Regions from separate parts of the Rhizobium sp. WSM4643 genome, predicted to be linked through region 1. Evidence: riboswitches for the same ligand, from Rfam matches in the RefSeq annotation. Region 1 holds a riboswitch; the other holds the start of a gene.

Evidence for each region. A riboswitch is a leader RNA that binds a small molecule or an ion and turns the genes downstream of it on or off. The one in region 1 is predicted to bind S-adenosylmethionine.
Region 2: another riboswitch for S-adenosylmethionine. It lies ahead of metA (homoserine O-acetyltransferase MetA); the one in region 1 lies ahead of N1937_RS00935 (O-succinylhomoserine sulfhydrylase).

The regions. Positions count from the first base shown of each region.
Region 1 covers NZ_CP104040.1:184,833-188,219, reverse strand. The annotation lists tRNA gene N1937_RS00945 (tRNA-Gly) at 199-272, opposite strand; gene N1937_RS00940 (2'-deoxycytidine 5'-triphosphate deaminase) at 332-1,426, opposite strand; SAM riboswitch at 1,500-1,578, shown strand; gene N1937_RS00935 (O-succinylhomoserine sulfhydrylase) at 1,621-2,805, shown strand; gene apaG (Co2+/Mg2+ efflux protein ApaG) at 3,065-3,387, shown strand, end outside.
Region 2 covers NZ_CP104040.1:4,325,089-4,328,475, reverse strand. The annotation lists gene N1937_RS21360 (ABC transporter ATP-binding protein/permease) at 34-1,926, opposite strand; SAM riboswitch at 2,041-2,118, shown strand; gene metA (homoserine O-acetyltransferase MetA) at 2,166-3,089, shown strand; gene N1937_RS21350 (aldose epimerase family protein) at 3,316-3,387, shown strand, end outside.

The DNA of each region.
Region 1 (3,387 bases):
AATGAGGACTTGCTGTAAAATGATTTGGTATCTGCCCCAGCGACCCGGCTTTTTGTCTTCGGAGCCTCGCGAGTAATTATGGCAGCGCGATTAGGGGCCGCCTCCTCACCGTGGGGTTCGATAGGACCGTTGGTCGAACCCATGTACATATGCTGAGACAATAGGCACGCTGATGCTGGACATGGTTGGAAAGGCAGCTGGAGCGGGTGAAGGGAATCGAACCCTCGTATTCAGCTTGGGAAGCTGCTGCTCTACCATTGAGCTACACCCGCGATGAAGCGAGATTTCCAACAGATAGGGGCCGCTGTCAAGTCGCGCCTGACGCAACGCTTCAGATGCGGAAGTGCTTCGAGAGTTTGAGGCCCTGGGCCTGGTAGTTGGAGCCGAGGCCGGAGCCGTAGAGGCTTGCGGGCTTTTCCTGCATGTGTTCGTAGACGAGGCGGCCGACGATCTGGCCGTCTTCGAGGATGAAGGGCACTTCGTGGCTGCGGACTTCGAGCACGGCGCGGCTGCCGCGTCCGCCGGCAGGCGCGTGGCCGAAGCCCGGATCGAAGAAGCCGGCATAATGGACGCGGAATTCGCCGACCAGCGGATCGAACGGAGTCATCTCGGCGGCATAATCCGGCGGCACGTGCACGGCCTCGCGCGAGACGAGGATATAGAACTCGTCGGGATCGAGGATCAGCTCGTTGCGGCCGCGGCTGTGGAGCGGTTCCCAGAAATCGAAGAGGTCGTGCTCGGCCTTCTTGTCGACATCGACGACGGCGGTGTGATGTTTGCCGCGATAGCCGATCAGGCCGTCCTTGTCCCCGGCGAGGTCGATCGACAGGGCGATGCCGCCGCCTGATACGTTGGGCAGCTTGCTGGCCACCAGCGTCTCGCTTTCATGCAGCTTCAACAGTTCGGGCTCGCCGAGCAGGGCCTGACCGACGCGGAAACGGATCTGCGACAGGCGCGAGCCGCGGCGCACGACGATCGGGAAGGTGCGCGGGCTGATTTCGAGATAGAGCGGGCCGGAATAGCCTGCCGGGATCTTGTCGAATTCCTGGGCGTAATCGGTGATGACGCGGGTGAAGATATCGAGGCGCCCGGTCGAGCTCTTCGGATTGGCCGAGGCCGACATGTCGGCCGGCAGGGCCAGGCTCTCCATCAGCGGCACGATATAGACGCAGCCGGTTTCGAGCACCGCCCCCTCGGAGAGGTCGATCACATGCAGGCTCAGCCGGTCGAGCTTGTCGGCAACCAGGTGCGAGGGGCCGGGCATGAAGCTGGCGCGCACGCGAAAAGCCTTGGCGCCCAAGCGCAGGTCGAGGCTTGCCGGCTGGATCTGGTCGCGGTCCAGCTCCCGTTCGGAGATCAGACGCCCCGTTTCGAACAGCGCGGAGATCGCGCGATCCGCCAGAATTCCCGTTTCGCGAGCCATCATGCCTCATCCATCATTTGCCGCCGACAAAACCAAACTCGGGGAATTGACGCAAGCAGCTAACAGCAGTATTGCAGAATTATCCCGTGGTGATTTGGCCGGTCGGCTTGCAGCCACGTTAAACAAGTGGCTAAAAAGACCGGGTTGAAACCGGTCTGCTTTTGCGACCGGTTTTTTTGTTATGTGAAGGTGATGGCATGAGCAAGACCTGGCGCCCGGCAACCCAACTCGTCCACGGTGGCACGCTGCGTTCGCAATATGGCGAGACGTCCGAGGCAATCTATCTCACCCAAGGCTTCGTTTACGAGACATCGGAGGCGGCCGAAGCCCGCTTCAAAGGCGAGACGGAGGGCTTCATCTACGCCCGCTACGGCAGCCCGACCAACGACATGTTCGAAAAGCGCATGTGCATGCTCGAAGGCGCCGAAGACGCCCGCGCCACCGCTTCCGGCATGGCCGCCGTCACCGCGGCAATCCTCTGCCAGCTGAAATCAGGCGATCATATCGTCGCCGCCCGCGCCCTCTTCGGTTCGTGCCGCTGGGTCGTCGAGACGTTGGCGCCGAAATACGGCATCGACTGCACGCTGATCGACGGCCGGGATCTGGCGAACTGGGAAAAGGCGATCACGCCAAAGACCAAGGTGTTCTTCCTGGAAAGCCCGACCAACCCGACGCTCGAAGTGATCGATATCGCAGGCGTCGCCAAGCTCGCCAACCAGATCGGCGCCAAGGTCGTCGTCGACAACGTCTTTGCGACGCCGCTCTTCCAGAAGCCGCTGGAACTCGGCGCCCATATCGTCGTCTATTCCGCCACCAAGCATATTGACGGCCAGGGCCGCTGCCTCGGCGGCGTCGTGCTTTCCGACAAGGAATGGATCGACGAGAACCTACACGACTATTTCCGCCATACCGGCCCGGCGATGTCGCCTTTCAATGCCTGGACGCTGTTGAAGGGCATCGAGACGCTGCCGCTGCGCGTGCGCCAGCAGACCGAGAATGCGGCGAAGATCGCCGATTTCCTGGCCGAGCAAGGCAAGGTCGCCAAGGTGATCTATCCCGGCCGCAAGGACCATCCGCAGGCCGATATCATCGCCAAGCAGATGACCGGCGGCTCGACGCTGGTCGCCTTCGAGCTGAAGGGCGGCAAGGATGCGGCCTTTGCGCTGCAGAATGCGCTCGAGATCGTCAAGATTTCCAACAATCTCGGCGACAGCAAGAGCCTGATCACCCATCCGGCGACGACGACGCACAAGAACCTGACGGAAGAGGCGCGCGCCGAACTCGGTATCTCGCCTGGAACGGTCCGCCTTTCGGCCGGTATCGAGGATACCGACGACTTGATCGAGGATTTCGCGCGGGCGCTTGCCAAGGTCTCGGCCTGATCGGCAGTCATAACGGCCGGATATCACGCGGGGTCCGGCCGGTCCTCACCAAGGTGAGGCCAGATCTCACCAAGGTGAGACCGGGGGGAACAAGTTCGTCCGCCGCGGCGTTCCGAAGCGGAATTAACACTGACGATTAGGCTTAACGATCGAAAACCTTTCGGATCACAGCCGTTTCAGCGATGATAACTGTTCCGTTTCTTGACGGACAAAGCCTCTTATAAGATACGGGTAACATATCTTGATTAAGGTGCAAGGCATGTATCGCGCCCTCACAAGAGAGATCGAAGTCGTCGTCGAGCCGTTCTATCTGGAGGAGCAATCCGATCCGGAAGACGATCGCTATGTCTGGGGTTACCGGATCGTCATCAGCAACAATTCCAACATAGCCGTTCGGCTGGTCAATCGTTACTGGAACATCACCGACCAGAACGGCCAGGTGGACGAGGTGACCGGTCCCGGCGTTGTCGGCGAACAGCCGCGGCTCGGCCCCGGCGACACCTACGAATATTCTTCCGGCTGCCCGCTCGATACGCCCTCAGGGCTGATGTTCGGCCATTACCAGATGGAAACGGACGAAGG
Region 2 (3,387 bases), 720 kb from region 1:
AAAGGGCGCTGCAACGCCGGTAGCAGCGGCGTTTTACAGCGCCGGCGCGGGGACGGCGGCAGCGCCGGCACTGGCGCTGGCGCCGGCTTGGACGACAGGCGGCGATTCCTCGGATTTTGACGGCAGCGCCTGCAGATGCAGCACGCGCGGCTTCAGTGCCTCGAGATAGGCCTCGGAGCGGCCGATATAGATCATGCTGCTTTCAGGCATGGAGGTGAGCAGTTTGGCCATTGTTTCCTGCCATTCCGGCTCCATGCCTTCCAGGACTTCCTCGAAGATGATCCAGCGGGGGCGCACGAGCAGCAGGCGCGCAAAGCCAATCGCCTTCTGTTCGTCGCTGTCGAGCAGCTTGTCCCAGCGGGCACGGGTATCGAGCCTTGCGACCAGCGAATGCAGGCCGGCCTTTTCGAGGGCCGCCTCGACGGCCGCTTTCTCGTATTTCTCCGGGCTTTCGGGAAAGGCCAACGCCTCGCGCAGCGAACCGCCGGGAACGTAGGCAACCTGCGGAACGAACACCATATCGTCGATCGGCGGCAGACCCATCGTGCCGCTGCCGCACGGCCAGAGGCCGGCCATCGCCTGGAACAGCAGCTTACGGTTGACGCTGTGATCGCCGTTGATCATGATCTTGTCGCCGGCCTTGATCACGACATCGGTTTCAAGCAGGCGGAAACCGCCGCATTCATCGATGTCTTCGCCGATCTTAGCGATGATCACCACATCCTTCAGCGTCAGCGTGCCGGGCGCGGCGTTTTCATAGGCTATGCTGTCCTTCAGGTTGAAGTCCTCTTCCATCTCGACCAGCGCCTGGCGGAAATCGGTGACGCGCATCAGCGTGGCACGCCATTCGGCGATCGGGCCGAAATTGGCAACGTACCAGCGCAGCGCCGTGTTGACCTGATTGAAGGCGCCGACGGACATCATCAGCTGGCCGAGGGTGAGGCCGCCGGAGAAATAGGCGGGGGCGGCAACGATGATCGGGATGACGATCACCAGCCAGCCGTAGCCGGCTGAAACCCAGGTAAGATTGGTATTGGCCATGGCGAGCCGCTTGACGACCCTCAGCACCGAGCTGATATCGGTGTTGATGCGCCGGCGCTCGTTTTCCTCGCCGCGGGCAACGGTGATTGCCGGCATGTTTTCGTTGGCGTGCATCAGCGTGAAGCGAAGCTCGGCCTCTTTCGAAAAACGATCGGCATTGAGCTTCACTAGCTTGCGGCCGACGACCTGGCTGAGCACCGAGGCGGAAGCGGCATAGAAAATCGCCGCCCAGACCATGTAGCCCGGAATGGAGAAGCTGTGGCCGCTGATGCGGAAGATGAAGCCGCTCGAAAGCTCCCAGAGCACGCCGATGAAGCTCACCAGGAGAATGGTCGACTGCAGCAGGCCGAGAACCAGCCCTGTCGTGCTTTCGGCGAGGTTGCGGGAATCCTCGTGCAGACGCTGGTCCGGATTGACGCCGATCAGGCCGCTGGAAGCGAGCCGCAGCGCCCGCTTGCGCTTCAGCCACTGGTCGACGAGATCGCGCGACAAGCCTTCGCGCATATAGAGCGCCGTCATCTGGTTCAGCCAGGCCTGCAGCACGTTGAGCAGCAGCAGTGTGCCGGCGATCATCGCGAAGATTTCGAGCTGGTGGAAGAATTCGCCGAGGTCGCGGCGCTCCAGCGAATCATAGAAGGGAGCATTCCACTCGTTCAAAATCACCTGGCCATAGGATGTCGCCAGGATGACGAGGATCAGCACCGTCGCCAGAAACAGCACCTTGCCACGCACTTCCGAATTCCAGAATGCTGAGAACATGACGCCGAGGCGATATGTCAGGCTGAAATCATACCCTACCCTATCCTGCCTTCGGATGCCCGGCCCCCTCTCGATTTTATCTGCCATTACGCTTTTCCACACCGCCCATGCTCCCATTAATAACATGGTGGCGTTACCGGTCTATCAACAGATTCTATCAGTCATTAAAGTGTGATGATGCTTGCATGAGTCTCTCCTGCATGCATTCGCCAGTTGATTCGCAATTCGACTGGGTCTAATTAAGGCCTCCGTGGTGATTTGGCCGGCCGGCTTGCAGCCACGTTAAAAAAGTCGCTAAAGGGCCGCGTGCGGACCGGTAGCGATTTTTGTCGCCGCCGGTTTTTGTTTTTGATCGAGTGACCGCAATGCCCATCAAGATCCCCGATACGCTGCCCGCCTTCGAAACCCTGGTTCAGGAGGGCGTGCGGGTGATGACCGAGACGTTGGCGATCCGTCAGGATATTCGGCCGTTGCAGATCGGGCTGCTCAACCTCATGCCGAACAAGATCAAGACCGAGCTGCAGATGGCCCGCCTGGTCGGCGCCTCGCCGCTGCAGGTGGAGCTGTCGCTCATCCGCATCGGCGGCCACAAGGCGAAGAATACGTCCGAGGACCATCTGCTTGCCTTCTACCAGACCTGGGAGGAGGTAAAGCACCGCAAGTTCGACGGCTTCATCATCACCGGGGCGCCGATCGAGCTTTTGCCGTATGAGGACGTCACCTATTGGGCGGAGATGCAGGAGATTCTCGACTGGACGGAAACGAATGTCCATTCGACGATGAACGTCTGCTGGGGCGCGATGGCGGCGATCTATCATTTTCACGGCGTTCCGAAATACGAGCTGAAAGAGAAGGCCTTCGGCGTCTACCGCCATCGGAACCTGAAACCTTCCTCGATCTATCTCAACGGCTTTTCCGACAATTTCGAAGTGCCGGTGTCGCGCTGGACCGAAGTGCGCCGCGCCGATATCGAAAAATCCGAAAGTCTGGAGATCCTGATGGAATCAGCCGAGATGGGCGTGTGCCTCGTGCACGAGAAGCGGGGCCGGCGGCTCTACATGTTCAACCATGTCGAATATGATTCCACCTCGCTTTCCGACGAATATTTCCGCGACGTCAACGCCGGCGTGCCGATCAAGATGCCACACAATTACTTCCCCCATAACGATCCGGCGCTTGCGCCGCAGAACCGCTGGCGCAGCCATGCGCATCTCCTGTTCGGCAACTGGATCAACGAAATCTATCAGACGACGCCCTTTGATGTGGAAGAGATCGGCACGGATCTCTGACCGTTGCCGATCGCGCCGCGAGCCGATGCCACTGCCTCGATGCTGCGGCTTTTCTTTCCGATCCATCGGTTGCGGATCGAAGCAAATGCGGGCAGGTTCCTGTCCTGAAGCCTACAGCACCGCGCGTCTTCGTTGGACGTGCAATGCACATGTTGAATCGCTGCAAATTCCTCAAATCGGTTCCGAATTGAGGAATTTGCAGCAGAGATAGAATGGACGGTCGATCATGTCGGATAAGTTGGAGCGGGACGTTTTCGGGCGAACGAAGGCGGGCGAGACCGTCTATCGGGTCGAGATC